Regions from separate parts of the Streptomyces sp. BL1 genome, predicted to be linked through region 3. Evidence: riboswitches for the same ligand, from Rfam matches in the RefSeq annotation. Region 3 holds a riboswitch; each other region holds the start of a gene.
The links. Region 3 has a riboswitch for glycine ahead of gcvP (aminomethyl-transferring glycine dehydrogenase). Riboswitches for the same ligand answer to the same signal wherever they lie in the genome.
Positions count from the first base shown of each region.

Region 1: linked by a shared signal. The riboswitch ahead of gcvT (glycine cleavage system aminomethyltransferase GcvT) and the one ahead of gcvP (aminomethyl-transferring glycine dehydrogenase) in region 3 are both predicted to bind glycine.
Region 2: linked by a shared signal. The riboswitch ahead of AC3AGO_RS33010 (trimeric intracellular cation channel family protein) and the one ahead of gcvP (aminomethyl-transferring glycine dehydrogenase) in region 3 are both predicted to bind glycine.

Region 1 is NZ_JBXYWZ010000002.1:2,752,660-2,760,437, reverse strand. It holds gene AC3AGO_RS12080 (L-serine ammonia-lyase) at 1-950, opposite strand, end outside; gene glyA (serine hydroxymethyltransferase) at 1,045-2,322, opposite strand; gene gcvH (glycine cleavage system protein GcvH) at 2,410-2,790, opposite strand; gene gcvT (glycine cleavage system aminomethyltransferase GcvT) at 2,903-4,063, opposite strand; glycine riboswitch at 4,227-4,330, opposite strand; gene AC3AGO_RS12060 (AAA family ATPase) at 4,567-5,268, shown strand; gene AC3AGO_RS12055 (enhanced serine sensitivity protein SseB) at 5,388-6,164, shown strand; gene AC3AGO_RS12050 (enhanced serine sensitivity protein SseB C-terminal domain-containing protein) at 6,301-7,077, shown strand; gene AC3AGO_RS12045 (ABC transporter permease) at 7,413-7,778, shown strand, end outside.
Region 2 is NZ_JBXYWZ010000002.1:7,516,035-7,523,812, reverse strand. It holds gene AC3AGO_RS33030 (HAD family hydrolase) at 1-213, shown strand, start outside; gene AC3AGO_RS33025 (sigma-70 family RNA polymerase sigma factor) at 219-1,106, opposite strand; gene AC3AGO_RS33020 (FMN-dependent NADH-azoreductase) at 1,182-1,928, shown strand; gene AC3AGO_RS33015 (ABC transporter permease) at 2,078-3,352, shown strand; glycine riboswitch at 3,381-3,474, shown strand; glycine riboswitch at 3,476-3,580, shown strand; gene AC3AGO_RS33010 (trimeric intracellular cation channel family protein) at 3,758-4,372, shown strand; gene AC3AGO_RS33005 (hypothetical protein) at 4,768-4,935, shown strand; gene AC3AGO_RS33000 (DUF952 domain-containing protein) at 5,098-5,448, shown strand; gene AC3AGO_RS32995 (DUF6011 domain-containing protein) at 5,466-5,675, opposite strand; gene AC3AGO_RS32990 (DMT family transporter) at 5,890-6,843, shown strand; gene AC3AGO_RS32985 (MFS transporter) at 6,773-7,778, opposite strand, start outside.
Region 3 is NZ_JBXYWZ010000002.1:1,111,279-1,119,056, reverse strand. It holds gene ftsR (transcriptional regulator FtsR) at 1-26, shown strand, start outside; gene AC3AGO_RS05195 (bifunctional nuclease family protein) at 153-626, shown strand; gene AC3AGO_RS05190 (MerR family transcriptional regulator) at 867-1,445, shown strand; gene AC3AGO_RS05185 (DNA polymerase IV) at 1,501-2,997, shown strand; gene AC3AGO_RS05180 (PRC-barrel domain-containing protein) at 2,910-3,290, opposite strand; glycine riboswitch at 3,433-3,534, shown strand; glycine riboswitch at 3,536-3,663, shown strand; gene gcvP (aminomethyl-transferring glycine dehydrogenase) at 3,728-6,616, shown strand; gene AC3AGO_RS05170 (DUF5999 family protein) at 6,814-7,020, opposite strand; gene AC3AGO_RS05165 (hypothetical protein) at 7,346-7,778, opposite strand, start outside.

The sequences.
Region 1 (7,778 bases), 1.6 Mb from region 3:
GCGTCGTCGTCGGTGCCGGGCACGAAGTTCATCGCGTAGTGCAGCACGGCCGGGATGATGCCGGCGGCGCCGTTCGTCGGCGCGGTCACGACGCGGCCGCCCGCCGCGTTCTCCTCGTTGACCGCCATCGCGTAGAGGGTGATCCACTCCATGGCGAGCGCGTCGGCGTTGCCCTCGGCGCGCAGCTGGCGGGCCGAAGTGGCCGCGCGGCGGCGGACCTTGAGGCCGCCGGGGAGGATGCCCTCCTGGCTCATGCCGCGGGCCACGCAGGCCCGCATGGCGGTCCAGATCTCCAGCAGGCCGGCCCGGATCTCGTCCTCGGTGCGCCAGGCCTTCTCGTTCTCCAGCATCAGCGCGGAGACCGACAGGCCCGTCTCGCGGGTCAGCCGCAGCAGTTCGTCGCCGGTGCGGAAGGGGTGTTTGAGCACGGTGTCGTCGAGCACGATGCGGTCCTCGCCGACCGCGTCCTCGTCGACGACGAAGCCGCCGCCGACCGAGTAATAGGTCTTCTCCTGCAGCGGGTTGCCGGACTCGTCGTACGCGAAGAGGGTCATGCCGTTCGCGTGGTACGGCAGCGAGCGGCGGCGGTGCAGGATCAGCTGCTTCGGCTCGTGGAAGTCGATCTCGTGCGCGTCGCCTATCTCCGCGCCGAGCAGCCGCAGCCGGCCGGACTGGCGGATGCGGGCGACACGTTCGTCCGCCGAGTCGACGTCGACGGTGCGCGGCGACTCGCCCTCCAGGCCCAGGAGTACGGCCTTGGGTGTGCCGTGGCCGTGGCCCGTCGCACCGAGGGAGCCGAAGAGTTCGGCGCGTACCGAGGCGGTGTGCGCGAGCACCCCCTCGTTCTTCAGCCGGCGGGCGAACATCAGCGCCGCGCGCATCGGGCCGACGGTGTGCGAGCTGGAGGGCCCGATGCCGATCGAGAAGAGATCGAAGACGGAAATGGCCATGGTGGCGGACTCCTGCGTCCGGAAGGGGTGTTACGGGGACCGAAGGGGTGCCCCGCACGGGCAGGCGGGGCACCCCTTCACGGTCGGTCCCGGCCTACTTCTTGTTCAGCCCGGGGTAGAGCGGATGCTTCTCCGCCAGCGCGGAGACCCGCGCCGACAGCGACTTGGCCTTGGCCTCGTCGAAGGACGGCAGCAGTGCCTCGGCGATGATGTCCGCGACCTCGCGGAAGTCCTCGGCCTTGAAGCCGCGGGTGGCCAGCGCCGGGGTGCCGATGCGCAGACCCGAGGTGACCATCGGCGGGCGCGGGTCGTTCGGGACCGCGTTCCTGTTGACGGTGATGCCGACCTCGTGGAGCCGGTCCTCGGCCTGCTGGCCGTCGAGCTCGCTGTTGCGCAGGTCGACGAGGACCAGGTGGACGTCGGTGCCGCCGGACAGCACGTTGACGCCGGCGCCGACGGTGTCGTCCTGGAGCAGCCGCTCGGCGAGGATGCGCGCGCCGTCCAGCGTGCGCTGCTGGCGGTCCTTGAAGTCGTCGCTCGCCGCGATCTTGAAGGAGACCGCCTTGGCGGCGATCACGTGCTCCAGCGGGCCGCCCTGCTGGCCGGGGAAGACCGCCGAGTTGATCTTCTTGGCGTACTCCTGCTTGGAGAGGATCACACCGCCGCGCGGGCCGCCGAGGGTCTTGTGGGTCGTGGTGGTGACCACGTCCGCGTACGGCACGGGCGAGGGGTGCAGCCCGGCCGCGACGAGACCGGCGAAGTGCGCCATGTCGACCATCAGGTACGCGCCGACCTCGTCCGCGATGCGGCGGAAGGCGGCGAAGTCCAGCTGACGCGGGTACGCGGACCAGCCGGCGATGATCATCTGCGGGCGGTGCTCCTTGGCCAGCCGCTCGACCTCGTCCATGTCGACCTGGCTGGTCTGCTCGTCGACCTTGTAGGCGACGACGTTGTAGAGCTTGCCGGAGAAGTTGATCTTCATGCCGTGGGTGAGGTGGCCACCGTGGGCCAGATCCAGACCCATGATGGTGTCGCCCGGCTTGAGCAGGGCGAACATCGCCGCCGCGTTGGCCTGCGCACCGGAGTGCGGCTGGACGTTCGCGGCCTCGGCGCCGAACAGCGCCTTGATCCGGTCACGGGCGATGTCCTCGACGACGTCGACGTACTCACAGCCGCCGTAGTAGCGGCGGCCGGGGTAGCCCTCGGCGTACTTGTTCGTGAGAACCGAGCCCTGGGCCTCCATGGAGGCGACCGGGGCGAAGTTCTCCGAGGCGATCATCTCGAGGGTGGACTGCTGACGGTGGAGTTCGGAGTCGACGGCGGCGGCGACGTCCGGGTCCACCTCGTGGAGAGAGCTGTTCAGAAGCGACATGGATCCATCCCTGATGGCGCGCGTCACGGCGCGGTAGTGACGGGCAGAGCAGTAGGCGTACAGCCTGGGTTCCCGGCCTCGGGCGGCTCAGGCTCCCTTGGCGAAGGCGGTGTACTCGTCGGCGGACAGCAGGTCGTCCGGCTCGTCGGTGACCTTCACCTTGAACAGCCAACCGCCCTCGAAGGGGGCGGAGTTCACCAGCGCCGGGTCGTCCACCACGTCCTGGTTGGTCTCGGTGACCTCACCGGTGACCGGTGCGTACAGGTCGCTGACCGACTTGGTGGACTCCAGCTCGCCGCAGGGCTCGCCCGCGGTCACCGAGTCGCCTACCTCAGGGAGCTGGACGAAGACCACGTCGCCGAGCGCGTCGGCGGCGTGGGACGTGATGCCGACCGTCGAGACGCCGTCCGCGGCGTCCGACAGCCACTCGTGCTCCTTGCTGTAGCGCAGCTGCTGGGGGTTGCTCATGGTGCGATTCTCCTGGATGAGAGGTGTGCAAAGGAAAACGGTCAGGTCAGGTGGGATGAGACCCACAGTCCGTGGCCGGGAGGTTTAGACGCCGGGTGATGCTCCGCGGGGCTCAGCGCTGCCTCTTGTAGAAGGGGAGGGCCACCACTTCGTACGGCTCGTGGCTGCCCCGGATGTCCACGGCGACGCCCTCCGTCCCGGGCTCCGCACGGGCCGCGTCCACGTATGCGATCGCGATCGGCTTGCCCAGGGTGGGGGACGGGGCACCGGAGGTGACCTCGCCGATGACCGTACCGTCACCGGCCGACACCACCGGGTAACCGGCGCGGGGGACGCGGCGGCCCTCGGCGATCAGGCCGACCAGCTTCCGCGGCGGTGCCTTCTCGGCACGCTCGGCGGCGGCCTCCAGTGGTTCGCGGCCCACGAAACGGCCGCCGTTGGTCTCCTTCTCGAACTTCACCGTCCGGCCGAGCCCCGCGTCGAACGGGGTGGTGGCGGTGGACAGTTCGTGTCCGTACAGCGGCATGCCCGCTTCGAGCCGCAGCGTGTCCCGGCAGCTCAGCCCGCACGGGGTGAGGCCCGCGCCCTCGCCGGCCGCGGTCACCGCCTCCCACACGGCGACGGCGTCGGCGGGGGCGACGAAGAGCTCGAAGCCGTCCTCGCCGGTGTATCCGGTACGGGCGATCAGCGCGTCCTTGCCCGCGACGGTGCCGGGCAGGCCCGCGTAGTACTTCAGGCCCTCCAGGTCCGCGTCGGTCAGCCCCTTCAGGCTGTGCTTGCCTTGAAGGATCCCGGCGGCCTCCGGGCCCTGGACGGCGATCAGCGCGTACGCGTCCCGGTCGTCCCGCACCTCCGCGCCCGCGAAGCCGGCCGAGCGTTCGGTGAGCGCGTCCAGCACCACCTGGGAGTTGGCGGCGTTCGCGACGACCATGAAGGTCTGCTCACCGGTGCGGTAGACGATCAGGTCGTCGAGGATGCCGCCGTTCTCGTCACAGATCATCGTGTAACGGGCGCGGCCCACGGCGAGCTTGGAGAGATTGCCGATGAGCGCGTAGTCGAGCAGCTCGGCGGCCTGCGCGCCCGTGATGGTGATCTCGCCCATGTGGGAGAGGTCGAACAGGCCCGCGCGGCTGCGCACGGCGTTGTGCTCGTCACGCTCGCTGCCGTACCGCAGCGGCATGTCCCAGCCCGCGAAGTCGGTCATCGTCGCGCCGAGCGCGCGATGTGTCGCGTCGAGGGCCGTCCTGCGAGGGGCGGGCGGATTTTCGCTCATGATCAGGCTCCCGGTCATGGGGGACGTGAGTGTCCTCCCCATCTGTCATCGGAACCTGAGAGGTTCGCCCGTGTCCCGTGAGCTTCGGAACGGAGCTTGCACCTTGGGTGGAGCCGGCGCCTCTGCAGCTCGCAGCGGCGGCGGCCCGCTTTTCAGATCTGCCTCACCCTGCGCGGTATCGGGGCCTGAGAGATTCAAGGGAGGAACTTGCTCCTTCGGCGCCCACGTCCTTCTTCTTCAGGACGGGGACTCTCCCGCGCGGGCTCAATCGGCCGGTATGGAGTTGGCGTGCACATCATGGCACGTTCGCGCCGTCTGCGGTCCCCCCGGCCGTACGGCATTCCACAGCACTTCGCGGCAGGTCCGCCCGGAGCGGACGGCCGCATGTCACGGGTGTGTACGGACACATGTCCCGGACCCGCCGCGCCTTGAATCGCATTACCGTTCCTTGACACTCTCGGGGAAAGCCGCGACGAGCGGTCCGAGCCGGGGAGGGCGATCGGGTGGCAAGCCTGCGCAGCGCGTACGTCGCGGTGAGCGCGACGGTGACGGGAAACGGCACGGGCGCCGGAGCGGGCACGGCCGTGCCCGCGCAGCGGTGCGCGCCGGTTCCCGCGCCCGCGCCCGCCGTGGAGGAACGGGACCTGCGCGGCACCGCGCCGGGCGGCACCCTGCGGTTCGCCGCCGGTGACCGGGTCGTGGTCTCCGGACTGCCCGGCAGCGGCAAGTCGACGCTGATGCGGCGCGCGGTAGCGCTCGGCGACACGGTGCGCCGCATCGACTCCCAGGACGTGCGCGAGCGCTGGGACCGCGGAATGCCGCGCTGGATGCCGTACGGGCTGTACCGGCCCTTTGTCAGGATTGCCCATTTCGCCGGTCTCCGGGGCGCGTTGACCTCCGGCGCGAGTGTCGTCGTGCACGACTGCGGTACGCAGAGCTGGGTGCGCAACTGGGTGGCGCGGGACACCCGGCGCCGGGGTGGGGGCCTGCATCTGGTGCTCCTCGACGTGCCGCCCGGCCTCGCCCTGGAGGGGCAGGCGGCGCGGGGGCGCGGGGTGTCCGGCTACGCCTTCGTACGTCACCGGCGCGCCGTCGCCCGCCTGGTGACGGCCGCCGAGGAGGGGACACTGCCGTCGGGCGTCACCTCGGTGACGCTGCTGGACCGGGAGGCCGCGGCCTCGCTGGCGGCCATCACCTTCGAATGAGGGCCGGCGTCTGCGCATGAGGGCCGGCGTCTGCGCATGAGGGCCGGGCGCGGGGCACCCCGCGCCCGGGGCGAGGACCGGCCAACAGGGCCGGAAACGCCTCCGATTAGGGTGGCCGCATGAGCATCCCGCAGGACTTCGGCCCAGGCCACGGCGGAGGCTGGCCCGGCAACGAGCTGGAAGAGGCCCTCGCGGCCTCACTCGCCGTCTCCTCCGCGGGCGGCCGGCTGCTGGAGGTGCTCGGCCGCAGCAGCCTCTGGGTGCCGCTGCCCGAAGGCGGCGGTCCGCAGAGCCCGAATCTGGACCTGCCGACGATCGAACTGGGCGGCGCGGCGTACGTCCCCGTCTTCAGCTCCGAGCAGCAGTTCCTCCAGGTGGTCGGCTCCCACATGGACTTCAGCATCGCGCCCGCGCGGGAGTTCGCGCGCGGTCTGCCCCCGCAGGTCGGGATCGCGGTGAACCCGGAGGGCGCCGTCGGCATCCCGCTGCCGCCCGAGGTGGTGGCGGAGCTGTGCAAGAACACCCCCGACGAGCAGGCCGCGTGGGGCGTGGCCCGCGGTGCGCGGGTGCGGCTCTTCGAACCGGACTGGCAGGAGGAGCCCGGGGAGTTCCTCGCCGCGGTGGCCGGCGAACTCGCCGTGCTGGGTCCCGTACGCACCGCGCGGCGTGCCCTCGCCAGCAGCGAGGGCGATCCCCCTGCGCTGTTCATCGGGGTCGAACTCGACCTCCTCGACCCCGAGGCCCGGCAGGCCGCGCACGACGCGCTGGGGCGGGCGCTGGGCAGGGTGGCCGTCAAGTGGCCCGTCCAGATGGTGCTGTTGGACGCGTCCCGGGATCCGGTGGCGGACTGGATGCGGCACTGCGTACGCCCGTTCTACTCGCGCGAGCACACCTGACGGGCGTACCGGCCGAAACGGAAGCGCCGAGTCGGCGGCGACGTGTCGTACCGGGCTCTTAAGCTGGAGAGATGACGGGGCGCGTCCGTACGCGAGTGCGGGCGCATGGTGAGCGAAGCAGAAGAAGGGCGGCTACGTGAGCGCGGGAGGAAGCGTCGAGCAGCTGCTGCAGCAGGTGTCGCCCGGCCGGTTCGACACCTACGAGGCACTGCTGAACGCGCTCACCGGGGCAGAGGTGTGGATGCTCCTGTGGACCGGCCAGGCCGGCTCGCCCGACGCGCAGTACGGAAACATGGAGGTCGGCGGGTACGGCTACGCGCCCTGTGTCACCTCGGCCCAGGAGCTCGCCGTCTCCGGCTGGAACCGGGCGCACGAGGTCGTCACGGGCCGGGAGATCGCGACGGCTCTCTTCCCCGAGCGCTGGGGCATCTGGCTGAATCCGCACGCTCCCGGCGGCGGCGTCGGCATCCCCTGGCTCGATCTGCGCCGGGTCGCCGGCGGCCTGGACCGGCTGCCCGCCGGACCGCTGCGCATCTCCGAACCGGCCCTGGACGTCCCGCAGTTCTACGCCCAGCTCACGCACTCCGCGCACCGTACGCCCGCCGTCCGTTCGCTGCGCCGCTGCTGGGTGCAGCCGGCGCTGGGCACGGCGTATCTCGCCATCGGCCTCGATCTGTACGACAACGGGCAGCAGGCCGTGGAGTCGGTGCGGGAGATGATGCGCCAGTCGGTCGCCTCGGTGCCCGCCGGGCTGCCCGTCTCCAGCGTCTCCATGGCCGACGACTACGACCCGGTCGCGATGTGGCTGCGGCGCAACTCCCGGCCATTCTTCGACCGTGACGCCCCGGCAGGTGCCGCCGCCCCGCAGGGCACAGGACCCGGCAACGGATACGGCTACCCCCAGGCGTACTGAGCCGCCGCGCGGGCTGCCGCGCGAGGTCGTGCCGGCTGTGCGGCGGGCTCGTGCCGGCGGTGCGGAAGTGCCATTCCAGCCGTACCGAAACGGTGCATAACTCCCCATCGGTGACCGCTGTCCGCCAACTCCCGTCCGTATAACGGAAGCTGGTTCAGCACATCACGGTTGCGCAACCTTTCCCCGCCAGGCCTGGCGGGTGATCCGCGCCACGTTGAAGACTCCCGAGCCATGAGGCCGTCGGCCTTGTGTACGAACTGCTTGCTTGCGCTCTGGCCGCCAACCGGCGGCAGCTGGGGGCCGGTCACCACCGGCCGGGAGGAGTTCTCACTGCGATGACGGCACCACTCCACGAGCCGACTCCGGTATCCGATTCCTCGGGTGCCGAGGCCGCGGCGCTGGCATCGAAGTCCGCGGTGGAGGGCCGCTCACTCGGCCGCATCGCGTGGACCCGGCTGAAGCGCGACAAGCTCGCCCTGGCCGGCGGCGTGGTGGTGGTGCTCCTGGTGCTCGTGGCGGTCTTCGCGCCGGTCATCGTGGGCCTGCTGGGCCACCCGCCGAACGAGTACCACGAGGACAAGATCGACCCGCTGACCAGCACGCCGATCGGCGCCTTCGGCGGCATCAGCTGGGACTTCCTCTTCGGCGTCGAACCGGTCAACGGCCGCGACGTGTTCAGCCGCGTCGTCTACGGAGCCCGC
Region 2 (7,778 bases), 6.4 Mb from region 3:
GAGCTCCTCTCCCGGGCCGCCCTGCCGATCGCCTTCCGGCCCACCCCCGCACTGCTGTGCCGGGCCCGGCACGAGGGCTGGCACATCACCGGCCCGGACGACGTCCTGGCAACCACCCGCGCCCTGCTGACCCGCCACTCGCCCCCGGCCGGCGGTCAGTTGAGCACCGGCACACGAGTGGAGGGCCCAGCCCCCGTACGGCGCGGCCCGTAGCTCCGTCACCCGTCGAGCACGGCCAGGTCGAGCTGACGCAGGCGCGCGGGGTCGGCGATCACTTCGTACGCGGCGATCCGGTCGCCCTCGACGTGGACGGTAAGGCAGAGCAGCAGCCGTCCGTACGGGGCGACGACGAGGCCCACGGAGCCGTTCACGAGGGCCGGTGCGGCGAACTGGGCGTTCCCCGTGAGCAGTACGGTCTCCTCCGCCACGGCCCGCGCACCCCGGATCTCGGTGGCGGCGCCCGCCGGCAGGGTGGCGGGGTCGGCGCGGCGTACGACGTCGGGGGCCAGCACGGTGAGCAGCGCGGTCAGATCGCCGCCGCGTGCGGCGGCGAGGAATGCGTCGACGACGTGCCGCTGCCGGTCGAGTCCGGGACCGCCCGCCGCGGGAGTGCCGCGGACCTTGTGGCGGGCGCGGCTGGCGAGCTTCTTGGCAGCGTCGGGGGTACGGTCCACGATCGGCGCGATCCCGTCGAACGGGACGGCGAACATGTCGTGCAGTACGAACGCGACCCGTTCGGCCGGTACGAGCGTGTCCAGGACCACGAGCAGCGCCCGGCCCACCGAGTCGACCAGCAGCGCCTCCTGTTCGGGATCGGCGTCCTCACCGACGGCGTTCCCGAGCCGTTCGGACAGTTCGTCGCCCTCCAGGTCCTCGCGCCGTGACGTGCGGGAACGCAGCATGTCGAGGCACACACGGGACACCGTCGTCGTCAGCCATCCGCCCAGATTCCCAATGGCACTGCTGTCGACGCGGCTGAGCCGCAGCCACGTCTCCTGGACGGCGTCCTGTGCCTCGTTGCGCGAGCCGAGCATCCGGTAGGCGACCGCGTGCAGCCGGTTGCGATCCGCCTCGAACCGTTCCGCCAGCCGCTCGTCCTCGTCCATCTGTCACCTTTCCTCGCCGCGGTCCGTCACCTTCTTGACGGTCACCAGGACGCAGAAGTGACAGGGAGAGACCACATGACCGACATCCTCACCGACCTGCAGGTGCGCCGCCCGTCTTCCGGACGGGCGTCCGTGCTGCACCTCGATTCCAGCACCGCCCCCTCGCACCGTTCCGCCACCAGACAGCTGACAGAACTGTTCGCCGAAACGTGGCGGGAGCGGCACGGCTCAGCCGGCTACCGGTACCGGGATCTGGCCGCCGGCCCCGTGCCCCCTGTGGGGCCGGGGCTGATCTCCCTCGGGGAACGCGTGGAGCGGCAGGGCGGTGTGCCGCTCGCCGAGGTGGCGGCACTGGCCGAGAGCGCGTCCGAGGCGCGGGAGTGGGCGCTGACACTGCCGTACGTCACCGAACTGCTGGAAGCGGAGACCGTGCTGCTCGGCGTGCCGATGTACAACTTCTCGGTCCCCGCCGCCCTGAAGGCGTGGATCGAGCGGGTGTCCTTCCCCGGCGCGTTCACCGACCCGCACACCGGGGAGAGCCTGTTGTCCGGTACGCGGATCGTGCTGGTCGCGGCACGCGGCGGCGCCTACGGCCCGGGCACGCCCCGGGAACCGTTCGACTTCCAGATCCCGTACCTCCGCGCGTACTTCAGTGCGCTCGGCGTCCCCGAGGACGAACTGCACGTCGTGCACGCCGAGATGACACGCGCGGAAGACATCCCGGCTCTCGCGCCCTTTCGCGACATGGCCGCGGTCTCCCTGGCGTCGGCCCAGGACGCGGTCAGAGACCTGGCACTCCGAACGACCCGCCAACCGAGCTGACCGGGCGGCAGGGCTGAACTGCCCTCCCCGGACGGGCCGGAAGTCCCTACCGCCGCGCCGCGGGTCTCTGGCTCCCTTGCAGGATGGCGCGGCGCACAGTGCGCCCCGTCGCCCCTGGAGCAAGTGCCGACAGCGCCGAGGAAGTGTGCATGACCGCGCCGTTCCCCCGCCCCGACCGGGACGGCATGTGCGAGGAAGTCGCGCCCGCGGGCGATGGCTTGGGGCGGCAGGGACACGGGAAGCGCACACCGGGTGAGCGGTGGCGGGCGTTCCGGCACTCACCGATGTACCCCGCCACGGTGCTGATGTTCCTCATCGCAGCCGTCGCCGGGCTGCTCGCCGGTACGTACTCGTACGTGATGGCCAAGCCCGAACCGCGCATGCTGCCCGTCGCCCTCGTCGACGACTCCCCCGACGAACAGCGTTTCCTGAAGGCTCTCGACGGAGAGCTGCACGCCTCGCTCGCACCTCACCGGTACGGGAACGACGCCGCAGCCGCACGGAAGGTCAGCGAGCGCGAGGTCTACGCCGTCGTACGCGGTCACGCCGGTCCGGAGGCGCGGACCGGACCGCACACGCCGGCAGATCAGAACGCCCCGGTGGAGCTGGACGTGTCGGGCGCGTCCGGTGCCTCGGTCGCCGAAGTGCTGAGCAAGGCGGCGCCGCGGGCGGCGGAGGAAGCCGGCGTGCGGGTGCGGGTCCGCGACACCCATCCGCCGCAGAAGACGGACCCGAAGGGGATCGCACTCTTCTATATGACGTTCGCCGCCGTGATGGTGGGTTTCCTGGGCGCCGGCCAGCTGTCGGCGCACGCCGACGGCCTCACGCCCGGCGGGCGCATCGGCTTCACGGCCGGCTTCGCCGTCCTGGGCGGGCTGTGCATCTACGCGGTCGCGGACTGGTGGCTGGACGTCCTCACCATGCCGTTCCTCATCCCGTGGCTGCTGCTGTCCCTGGCGATGTTCGCGTCCGGCATGCTGTTCACGATGTTCAGCGTCCTGCTGAAGAGATGGGCGCTGCTCCCGACGTACGGGCTGGTCGTGCTGCTGGGCGCCCCGTCCTGCGGCGGCTCCGTCCCCACGGGACTGCTGCCCCGGCCGCTGGCGGCGCTCGGCTGCCGGCTTCCGCAGGGCGCGACGGTCGAGGCTCTCAGCTCCGCGGTCTACTTCCCCGGCCATCAGTCGCCGCGTCCCGTCCTCGTACTCGCCGGCTGGGCCGTTCTGTCCTGCGCCGTGTTCTGGACCTGGCGGCACCGCCACCCGGGGAAGAGACAACCTCCGGCCGGTCCGGGCGAGTTGAGGGGGCGCGCTGACATTCCGAGCGGAGACGTACGAGGGGACGCGCACGGATACGTCGCACGGTACGCGTACGGGAATCCGGCGGGGAATCCATCGGCGCGCGGAGTGGACGTCGAGCCGTGTTAGCGTAACGGCACAACAGCAGACAGGCCGTTGACCCTGTGCGGGAGAATCACGCCCTTTCGCGGCGGTGATGCCGAAGGAGCAACCCTCCCGGAATCTCTCAGGCCGGTTACCGCGCAGGAAAGGCACCTCTGAAAAGCGGCACCGCGGACTCTCCGCAGGTGCCCGCCCACGGGGCAAACCGCCAGGCCAGGCGGTGAAACTCTCAGGCTTCATGACAGAGCGGGAAAGTCCGCGCGCCGCATGCCCGCACACTCCACGTGCACGGAATGCGCCGCGCCGTCCGGCATACCCGTTCGCGAAATGGAGTCCCCGTGCGCCCCGTGCTCACCCCTGCCCGCTGCCCCGTTCCGGCAGCTCTTCCCTTTTCCGTCGCCAACTGCCCGGCGAACTGAGGGGATTGCTGCCGTGATCTTGCATGTGCTGTATCTCGTGGGCATCGCCGCATTCGCCGCCAGCGGCGTACTGGCGGCACACGAGGCGAAGATGGACTTCTTCGGCGGACTGGTGCTCGCATTCGCCGCGTCGATATCCGGCGGCACCCTGCGGGATGTTCTGTTGGACCGCCGCCCGCTCTACTGGACGCACGACTGGGTCCTGCTGGCCGTCATCGCCGGCGTCGCGGTGCTGACGAGTCTCTATCCGGCCCGGCGCCGATTCCCGCACCGCACCCTGCTGTTGGTCGACGCCCTCGGACTCGCGGTGGTCACCGTGATCGGCGCACGGGCGGCCCTGGAGGCCGGCGTCACCCCGCCCGCGGTGATCATCCTGGCGGTGCTGACCGGCGTCACGGGCGAGATCGTGCGGGACCTGCTGTGCGGGGAGAGCCCTCCGCTGCTGCTCCGCGAGGACTTCTACGCCACGGCCGCGGCGGCCGGCGCGGCCTGCTGCCTCGCCCTCGACAGCCTCGGCGTCCCCTCCACCGCCACGACGATCACCTCCGCGGCGCTGGTGTTCCTGCTGCGCACGCTCGCCATCCGGTACGGCCTCCGCCTCCCCGGCCTGCACCGCTCCCCCGCCTGACGGCAGAGGCACCCGGCCCCTCCGTACGGTTCTCATCCCCTTGCCCACAAAGGGGAGTTCGACTGATTCCAGCCAACGATGACAGCATTCCACTCGTTCGGGGGTATTGCTGGGCGGTGGAATGCCGGTAAAGTGACGGCCCATCAACTCAGGTGCATGAGTTGCCGTCTGGGCGCTTGTGGGCTTGGCGGCTGTCAACTGGGCGAAAGGAGGCCGGACATGCGTTGGACGATGAGTGCAGCACGGTGTGCGGCGTCCTTCCCGGTGCCGCCGGAATACCCCTTCGCGCGAGTCGCCGTGGGAATGGCCGGTTCCCCGCGACAGTCGCCGCCGACGCTCCCCGCATAGAGCGCAGGTCCCCGACACGCGTCCGGCCCGCAGGCTGGAGATGCACCATGACTCTCGAATCGATCGGTACATTTCTGGGCGGCCTGGGCGCCCTTGTCGCCGGAATCGCCCAGCTGATCACCGCCCTCGGCAAAAAGAAGACGCAGGACGAGGAAGACACCTGCTCCGGGGCCGACGCACCCCCCAGGATGATCTACGCATGGGCCTCCGTCTGACGCCGCACGGATACCCGGCACTCATGACCGTCACCGCCGACTGCCCCGCCCGGACCGCGTTTGCCGCACCGGCCGGGGCAGTCGCCTGCCGGTGACGACCCGGCTCCACCGCGCCCCGGCGAATCCGGCACCGTCGAACACCGCACCGCCTAGGGTCTGTTCATGACCGAAATTCTGCACCTCACCGAGCGCTCCCTGTGGGAGGCAGCGCGCGAGACTGGTACGTACGAGATGTCGGCCCGCGGCCGGACGCTGGAGGAGGTCGGCTTCATCCACGGCTCGGCGCGGCATCAACTCCCCCGTGTCGCCGAGATGCTGTACGGCGCGGGCACCCCCGCCGCCGGGGAGCTCGTCGTCCTCGTCATCGACAGCGAACGCCTGACAGTCCCCGTACGCCACGAGCCCCCGGTCCCCGGCGCCGACGAGACCTTCCCGCACATCTACGGCCCGCTGCCCGTGGACGCGGTCGTCGCCGTGGAATCGTGGACCGAGGCGGAGTCCCCGAGCCACTGAGCGGACCGAGCGCCCCCTCACACCCCCGGCAACGTGTCCTGGTCGACTTCGTGCAACGGCGGCACCGGCGCGCTGCGCAGCGCGAGCTTGTGCCGGCAGTCGGGCCCAAGGCCCCACAGGCGGGAGGCCCGGTCGCGCAGCGGCTGCCCGCACATGCGGCACAGGACGCGCCGGCCTTGCACGGGGTGACTGTCCGGAAGGGGCTCCGGCTCGGCGGATTCGGTCATGGGACGGATATACCATCCGCGGGCCTCCGCGACTCCCGCCCGTCGGGTGTCCGAGCCCGGCTACAGCGGGTGTCCACTGTCAGTTGTAGGCCGTGAGGAGGAGTACTCCCCCGGCGGTACGGAAAACCGGACCTGGCAGACGACGACACCGACCCGGTCGGAGAGTCATCGTTGGAGGTATGAACGGGACGCCCACCCTTCACCGGAGCCGGCCATGAATCCACTGGTCGCGGCCATCCTGCTGTCGCTGATATCGGCGGTGTGCTACGCCGCCGCGGCGATCATCCAGGAGCGGCTCGCCGCCACCGTCACCGTGGAAGGCCGCCATGCGCGCATGCGTGCGCTGCTGGCGTCCGGCCGCTGGTGGCTGGCGGCCGCGATGCAGGGGTTCGGCGCGCTGCTGCACGTGGCGGCGCTGGGCCTGGGCCCGCTGACCGTCGTCCAGCCGCTCGGTGTGCTGACCCTCGTGCTCGCGGCGCCGATGGCCGCCGTGTTCGTGAAACGTCCCGTAACCGCCGCCGGCTGGCGCGGCATCCTGCTGACCTCGGCCGGGCTCGCGGTCATCCTGATGCTGGTGGGCGACGCCTCGGCCACCTCGCGGACACTCAGCGTGCTGCAGCAGCTGGTCCTGGCGGCCGCCGTGGCGGGCGGGCTGGCCCTGCTGGTGACGGCGGGCGTGTTCCTGGGGCGGCGTACGGCGCGGCTGCGGTCGGCGGCGCTGGCCGTGGCGGCGGGTATCGCGTACGGCACTGCTTCCGTGTACGTGAAGTCCGTCGCCGACGACTGGCAGCAGGCCTCGGCGCTCCAGATCGTGTTCCTGCTCGTGGTGACGGCGGCGCTGGCGACGACCGGGCTCGCCACGGCGCAGGCCTCGTTCCGCGGCGCCGGGCTGACCGCGCCGCTCGCCACCATGACGGTGGTCAATCCCGTCATGGCGGCGGCGGTCGGCATCCTGATGCTGAACGAGGGCTTCCGCTACGGTCTGGCCGGTCAGCTGGGCGCGGCCGCGGCAGGCGCGGCCGCCGCGGCCGGGCTGGTGCTGCTGGCATCGCAGAGCACGGGTGGCAGGTCGCACGACAAGCTGCCGAAGCCCGTGGTCATCCGCTCGCCTTCGGAGCCCCCGCCGGTTGTGCGGGCCGACGATCCGCCGCGTATGGCTCCGCACTGACGGAAGCGGGCGACTGCTCCCCCGCGGCGGGCCGCTCCCCGGGAGCGGACGGTCCGGTGGCGACGTGCAGGTCCTCGTCGCGCAGCCGGGATGTGGCCCACAGGCTGATCAGCCCCGTCAGCACGAGGAAGGTGCAGGCCAGCCACGGGGTGCCCGAACCCAGCGCCAGCAGTGACGTGAGGATCAGCGGGGTGATGCCCGACGCGAAGATCCCCGACATCTGGTAGACGAACGACATGCCGGTGTAGCGGATCCGCGTCGGGAACAGTGCGGCGAACAGCGTGCCCTGCGCGCCCTGGAACGACGCGTGCACGATGCCCAGCGTGAGCAGGATGCCCGCGCCGAAGCCCCAGATCCCGCCCGCGCCGAACAGCCAGAACGCCGGGAAGACGGAGACCGCGTACAGGGCCATGCCCACGAAGTACACGCGCCGTACGCCCCGCCGGTCCACGAGCCTGCCGGACACCGGGATCAGTACGGCCATCACCAGCGAGGCCGCGGTCACCGCCAGCAGTACGGGCGTACGTCCCAGGTGCAGCGTCGTCGTCGCGTACGTGAGGGCGAAGACGCCCCAGGTGTTGAAGGCCGCGCCCTCGCCCCAGCGCGCGAGCATGCCGAGCACGGTGTGCCGGCGGGCCTGCGGCGTACGGCCGAGTTCCACGAGCGGTGCGGGCCGGTGCTCCTCGCGCAGCTCCTGCACGGCGCGGAACGCCGGTGTCTCGTCGATTTTCAGACGGACCGTCAGGCCGATGACGACGAGCACGATGCTGATGAGGAACGCGGCACGCCAGCCGTAGCCGAGGAACGCGTCCTCGCTCAGTACGTTGCTCAGCAGCGCGAACACCCCCGTACCGAGGGCCAGTCCGAGCGCCAGGCCGATCTGCGGATAGCTGCCGTACCTGCCCTTGCGGCCCTCGGGTCCGTGCTCGACGGCG
Region 3 (7,778 bases):
CCGCGGTGCGGCTGCGCGGCGGCTGATCCGCGGGTGGAGCGGCGGCACCTGAGCGGTGATCTGTCCGGCATGACACGGAAGACGGCATTCCGGCCGCGCCGGGGGACGGCCCCGACTACCCAAACAGGCGTGGCACAGCCTAGGGTTGCTGTGTGAACGAGCTCGACGTAGTGGGTGTCCGGGTGGAAATGCCCTCCAACCAACCGATCGTGCTCCTGCGTGAAGTGGGTGGCGACCGGTACCTCCCTATTTGGATCGGACCTGGGGAGGCGACCGCAATTGCGTTTGCCCAGCAGGGCATGACGCCTGCGCGCCCTTTGACCCATGACCTGTTCAAGGATGTCCTGGAAGCCGTGGGGCAGGAACTCACCGCGGTCCGGATCACGGATCTGCGGGAAGGCGTGTTCTACGCCGAGCTGGTCTTCGCCAGCGGAGTCGAGGTGAGTGCGCGTCCGTCCGACGCCATAGCGCTCGCCCTGCGCACCGGGACGCCGATCTACGGAAGCGACGGAGTGCTGGACGACGCCGGGATCGCGATCCCGGACGAACAAGAGGACGAGGTGGAGAAGTTCCGCGAGTTCCTCGACCAGATCTCGCCGGAGGACTTCGGCTCCAGCAGCCAGTGACGGTGCCGGCGGACGGCCGGTCCGGAAGCGTTCCGACAGTGCGCCCGGAGGCCATCCGAGCAGAACTTCCCCGTATGAACGCGCACGAAACCACACGTCGGGTGATTATCACTCGGGGTGCTGAGTGTGGCGATCGTTGACGCACCCGGAGTGACTGCCTACCTTCAAGTGGGCAAGTTCCGGGGGTGACTCGGGATGTGACGGACGGAGGTCGGCGTGAGTAGCACCGGCGGCGACGGCATGGCAGCTGACGGCTCCACGCCGCTCCCGGGAAGCGCGGCCCCGGCCGCCGCGCACCCCGCGCCTGCCGCGCCCGACCAGCCTTCCGTGCTGGTCGGATACCGCGGCCCCACGGCCTGTTCGGCGGCCGGCATCACGTACCGCCAGTTGGACTACTGGGCGCGTACGGGGCTCGTGGAGCCCAGCATCCGCTCGGCCGTGGGCTCGGGGAGCCAGCGGCTCTACAGCTTCCGCGACGTGGTCGTGCTGAAGATCGTCAAGCGGCTGCTGGACACCGGGGTCTCACTGCAGAACATCCGGGCCGCCGTGCAGCACCTGCGGGCCGGTGGCACGGCCGATCTGGCGCAGATGACGCTGATGAGCGACGGCGCGACGGTCTACGAGTGCTCCTCGCCCGACGAGGTGGTGGATCTGCTGCAGGGGGGCCAGGGCGTCTTCGGGATCGCGGTCGGCGTGGTCTGGAAGGACGTCGAGGGGGCGCTCTCGCAGCTGCACGGTGAGTGCGTAGACAGCGGCGAGACGATCGTGCGGGACCACCCGGAGGACGAGCTGGCCAGGCGGCGCAACCGGGCCGGATGACGGCCCGCGGGCGCGCCGGGCGGGATTGTCAGTGCCGTGCGGCACCATCGGTGACGTGAGAGGCGCACCGACGATCCTGCATCTCGACATGGATGCGTTCTACGCCGCTGTGGAGCAGGCGGCGAAGCCGAGCCTGCGCGGAAAGCCCGTGATCGTCGGCGGGCTGGGTCCGCGCGGTGTGGTGGCCACCGCTTCGTACGAGGCGCGGGTCTTCGGCGCGCGCTCGGCGATGCCCATGGCGCAGGCGCGCAAGCTGTGCCCCAACGCCGCTTATCTGACACCGAGGTTCGGGCTCTACCGTCAGGTCAGCGATGTGGTCATGGAGCTGCTGCGCGAGCTGTCGCCACTGGTCGAACCGCTCAGCCTGGACGAGGCGTTCGTCGATCTGGAGGCGGCCGGCACGGTGCGTCCCGACGCGACGCCGGAGGAGGCCAGGGAGGTCGGGGAGGAGCTGCGCCGGGCCATCCGGAAGGCGACGGGGTTGGCCGGTTCGGTGGGTCTGGCCGGCTCCAAGATGCTCGCGAAGATCGGTTCGGAGGAGGCCAAGCCGGACGGTCTGGTGCTCATACGGCCCGGTGAGGAACGGGAGTTGCTCGCTCCGATGACGGTGCGGACGCTGCCGGGCGTCGGTCCGGCGACGGCGGAGACCCTGCGGCGCTCGGGGATCACCACCATCGGGGAGACGGCCGAGGCGGGGGAGGCGGAGCTGCTGCGGCTGCTGGGCAAGGCGCACGGCACGGCGCTGTACACGATGGCCAACGGCTATGACGACCGTCCCGTGGTCGCCGAGCGGGACGCCAAGTCGGTGTCGGTGGAGGACACCTTCGATGTCGACCTGACCGACCGTACGCAGGTGCAGCTGGAGGTCTCACGGCTCGCGGACCGGTGCGTGAAGCGGTTGCGGGAGGCGGGGCGCTCCGGCAGGACGGTGGTGATCAAGGTGCGCAGCTACGACTTCTCCACGCTGACCCGCTCCGAGACGCTGCGCGGGCCGACCGACGACCCCGGCGTCGTGCGGGAGGCCGCGGCCCGGCTGATCGACGGTGTGGACACCACGGCGGGTGTGCGGCTGCTGGGGGTGGGCGTGAGCGGGCTGGCCGACTTCACACAGGAGGATCTGTTCGCGCAGGCCGCGGAGGGGGCCGAGGAGGCGCGGCGGATGCGGCGGATGGTGGGGGCCGAGGCGGAGCCGGGGGAGGAGGACCCGGACGAGGAGGATCAGAGCGCCGCGGCGCCGGCCGTCGTGGAGGAGGAGATACCCGCGGTGCGGCGGTGGCTGCCGGGCCTGGACGTCCGGCACACCGAGTACGGGCCGGGCTGGGTGCAGGGCAGCGGCGTGGGGCGTGTCACCGTGCGTTTCGAGCGACCCGGCGATCCCCCCGGCCGGGTAAGGACGTTCACCGTCGACGACCCCTGTCTCGAGCCGGCCGAGCCGCTTCCGCCGGCGCCGATGAGCGGCGCGGATCAGCTCTCCGAGCCCGCTATCCGGCCGAAGTCCCGGTCCGGGGACGGGGCGGCGCCCTCGCCGACGGCGGGGACGTCGAGTCCGTAGTGGTGGTAGAGCTGGAGTTCCTGGGCGGGCGAGAGGTGCCGGCCGACGCCGAAGTCGGGCGCGTCCTTGATGAGTGCGCGGGCGAAGGGGACACGGAGCGTCTCGTCCACGACGCTGCTGGGTTCGAGGGGGACGAACGCGTCGCGGCTGAAGATTCCGGTGCGGACCGCGGCCCACTCCGGTTCGCCGGTGGCGTCGTCGAGATACACCTCGTCCACGGTGCCGATCTTCGTGCCGTGGGTGTCGAACGCCTTGCGGCCGATCAGGCTCCGCGGATCGATTTCGGTCTGCACGGTCCCTCCAATAGGTCGCAACTGCTCCATCGGGATCCTCTGGGGCGGTAGTACAACGAAAAGGCACTTTTCGGTTGTTGGCCACTCGGGCGCAGGCCTGGTTCCCACTGATTACCTCGCTGGTAGGCTCGGAAACGGCTGTCGACCCCACGCGGGAGAGTCCTCGGTGGAGCGTGTGTGCCGGGGACGCCGAAGGAGCAACTCCTCCCCGGAATCTCTCAGGCTCACGTACCGCGTGGACGAGGCCACTCTGGAAAGCAGGGCGGGCCGCGGACGAGTGCCGGAGCCCCTCCTCACCGACGGTGTAAGCCGGGCCGGCCGAGCACAGCCGGCGGGACCGGTGAATCTCTCAGGTGGAGATGACAGAGGGGGAGGCCGTCAGGGCACCCGTGCGTGGTGTCCCTTCGAAGGTCGCAGAGACCAGGAGGCCTCCGCAGATGACTGCCAACCGCATCCCCCTCGCCGAGCTGGAGCGCGGCACACCGTTCGAGCGTCGGCACATCGGGCCCGACACCGGGGCCCAGGCCAAGATGCTCGCCCAGGTCGGATACGGCTCCCTCGACGAACTCACCGCCGCCGCCGTGCCGGACGTCATCAAGAGCGCCGGCGCGCTGCGGCTTCCTGATGCCCGCAGCGAGGCCGAGGTACAGGCCGAGCTGCGCGAGCTGGCCGGCCGCAACGACGTGCTGCACCCCATGATCGGGCTTGGCTACTACGGCACTTACACACCGCCGGTGGTGCTGCGCAATGTGATGGAGAACCCCGCCTGGTACACGGCGTACACCCCGTACCAGCCGGAGATCTCGCAGGGCAGGCTCGAGGCCCTGCTCAACTTCCAGACTGTCGTGGCCGATCTGACCGGTCTGCCCACTTCCAACTCCTCACTGCTGGACGAACCGACCGCCGCCGCCGAGGCGATGGCGATGTCCCGGCGCGTGGGCAAGGTCAAGCAGGGCGTGTACCTGGTCGATTCGGACTGCCTGCCGCAGACCGTCGCCGTCATCCAGACCCGCGCCGAACCCACGGGTGTCGAGGTCGTCGTCGCCGACCTGAGCGAGGGCATTCCGGACGGGATCGCCGAGCGTGGCGTGTTCGGCATGCTGCTGCAGTACCCGGGTGCCTCGGGCGCCGTGCGTGATTACCGTGCCGTCATCGAGCAGGCGCACGAGCTCGGCGCGGTGGTCACCGTCGCCGCCGACCTGCTGTCGCTCACGCTGCTCACGTCGCCCGGCGAGCTGGGTGCCGACATCGCCGTCGGCAGCAGCCAGCGCTTCGGTGTCCCCATGGGCTTCGGCGGCCCGCACGCGGGATACATGTCGGTGCACGACAAGTTCGCGCGCAGCCTGCCCGGCCGCCTCGTGGGCGTCTCCAAGGACGAGGACGGCAGCCAGGCGTACCGGCTGGCGCTGCAGACGCGCGAGCAGCACATCCGCCGGGAGAAGGCGACCAGCAACATCTGCACCGCGCAGGTGCTGCTCGCCGTGATGGCCGGGCTGTACGCCGTCCACCACGGGCCCGAGGGACTGGCCGCCATCGCCCGCCGTACGCACCGGTTCGCGACGCTGCTGGACGCCGGGCTGCGGCAGGGCGGTGTGGAGACCGTGCACGGCGCGTTCTTCGACACCGTGACCGCGCGGGTGCCGGGCCGGGCCGCCGATGTCGTGGAGCGGGCCCGCCAGGAGGGCGTCAACCTCCGCCTGGTGGACGCCGATCACGTCGGCATCTCCTGTGACGAGACGACGGCGCGGGAGCAACTGAGCGCCGTGTGGAGCGCGTTCGGGGTCGAGGCCGACATCGAGCAGCTGGACGGGGCGACCGAGGACGTGCTGCCCGAGGGGCTGCTGCGGCAGGACGAGTACCTGACGCACCCGGTCTTCCACGAGCACCGTTCCGAGACGGCCCTGCTGCGCTACCTGCGCAAGCTCGCCGACCGCGACTACGCGCTGGACCGCGGCATGATCCCGCTCGGTTCCTGCACGATGAAGCTGAACGGCACCACGGAGATGGAGCCGGTCACCTGGCCGGAGTTCGGCGCGCTGCACCCCTTCGCGCCCGCCGCGCAGGCCGGCGGCTACCTGACGCTGATCGGGGAGCTGGAGGACCGGCTGGCGGAGATCACCGGATACGACAAGGTCTCGCTGCAGCCCAACGCCGGTTCCCAGGGCGAGCTCGCCGGGCTGCTGGCCGTACGCGCCTTCCACCGCGCCAACGGCGACGACCAGCGCACCGTGTGCCTGATCCCGTCCTCGGCGCACGGCACCAACGCGGCCAGCGCCGTGATGGCGGGGATGAAGGTCGTCGTCGTCAAGACGAGCGAGAACGGCGACGTCGAACTGGACGACCTGCACGCCAAGATCGAGAAGCACGGCGACGAACTGGCCGTCCTGATGGTCACCTACCCCTCCACGCACGGGGTGTTCGAGGAGCACATCAGCGACATCTGCGCGAGCGTGCACGAGGCGGGCGGCCAGGTGTACGTCGACGGCGCGAACCTCAACGCGCTGGTGGGCGTGGCCCGTCCGGGCAAGTTCGGTGCCGACGTGTCGCACCTGAACCTGCACAAGACCTTCTGCATCCCGCACGGCGGGGGCGGTCCCGGTGTCGGCCCGATCGGCGTGCGCGAGCACCTCGCCCCGTACCTGCCCAGCCACCCGCTGCAGCCCGAGGCGGGCCCCTCGGAGACGGGCATCGGCCCGATCTCCGGCGCGCCGTGGGGCTCGGCCGGCATCCTGCCGATCTCCTGGGCGTACCTGCGGCTGATGGGCGCCGACGGGCTGCGGCGTGCCACGCAGGTCGCGGTGCTCGGCGCCAACTACATCGCCAAGCGCCTGGAGCCGCACTACCCGGTCCTGTACACGGGGCCGAACGGTCTGGTCGCGCACGAGTGCATCATCGACGTCCGGCCGCTGACCAAGCAGACCGGAGTGAGCATCGACGATGTCGCCAAGCGGCTGATCGACTACGGCTTCCACGCGCCGACCATGTCGTTCCCGGTCGCCGGGACGCTGATGATCGAGCCGACGGAGAGCGAGGACCTGGCGGAGCTGGACCGCTTCTGCGAGGCGATGATCGCGATTCGCGCGGAGATCGAGAAGGTCGGCCAGGGTGAGTGGCCCGCGGACGACAACCCGCTGCGCAACGCGCCGCACACCGCGGCGCACCTGGCGCGGGACTGGGAGCACCCGTACGGGCGCGAGGAGGCGGCCTTCCCGGCCGGTGTCGAGGCCTCCGACAAGTACTGGCCGCCGGTGCGCCGGATCGACGGCGCGTTCGGTGACCGGAACCTGGTCTGCTCGTGCCCGCCGGTGGAGGAGTACGACGGCTGAGTGAGCCGGTGCCGGGGTCTGCGGGCCCCGGCACGTGTCAGGGCCGGTGCGGCGAATCGCCGTGCCGGCCCTGGTCGTTGCGGTCGTGCTGTGTTGCGGTCCTGCTGTGAGTAGCTGTGTTGCGGTCGTGCTGTGAGTGGCTGTGTGTTGTGCGCGGCTGTGCTGTGCAGCTCGGTTGGCTGCGGGTGCGCCGTGCCTCAGGCGGCCCTGGCGATGTGCTGGGTACCGAGCGGCTTGTGGGGCGCGATGACCCGGCCGTCCGGGAGCAGCTCACCCGTGTCCTCGAAAAGAAGAACGCCATTGCACAGCAGACTCCAGCCCTGTTCCGGGAAGTGAGCCACCGGATGGGCGGCCTCCCGGTCGGCGGATTCTGCGTTCGGGCACGGTGGCTGGTGCTGGCACATTGTCGGTTTCGTCTTCCGTCGTGTGGTGGTCTCTGTCCTGCGGCTTGTCATGGACTCCATGGCCGCCCCCCGTTGTTGACTCGGTCCCCAGTGTTCCCCCACGGGGTCGATTCCGCAGGGATTTCGGCACAGCTCCCCTCACTGGATGGAGACGCATCACCCGTGCGGGCGGTTGCTCTCAACCAGCCGGTCCCTTCGGGGGGTTCGGCGAGGGGCGGGACTAGTCCGTACGGGGGGTGGTGCCGCGACATGGGCCATGCCGCGGCGCACGACGGACAGTGGCGCGCGTCCCGGAGCGACACGCGCGCCGGGGTGCGCGGACGGATCAGGCGGGGGTGCGCATCGCCTGGACGGGCACCAGACGGTGCGTCAGGAGCCGCAGGAGCGCGTCGAGCCGGTGCGGTTTGTGGGCCGCGATGCCCGGCGGCGCGGGCGCCAGCGGTATCAGCACGTCGGACGGGGCCGGGGCGCCTTCGCCGGCGTCGGCCGCGGTGTCGCGGTGCAGCCAGAGCGTCAGCATGTACAGCTGCGGTACGGACAGCAGCCGCGGCTGGTAGGGCACCGGCAGCGACTCGGCCTGGCGCAGGGCGCGTTCGGTGGAGGTGACGTACGGGCCTTCGCCGAAGCCGCCGAACGTCCAGCCGTCCGCGGTCAGTACAGCCTCCGCGGCGCCCACGGCGGTGCGGCCGGCGGGGCCGGGTGCGGTGCCGTCGAGGGGCTGGGGGCCGTCGGCGTCGGAGCGCAGCAGGAAGCGCCAG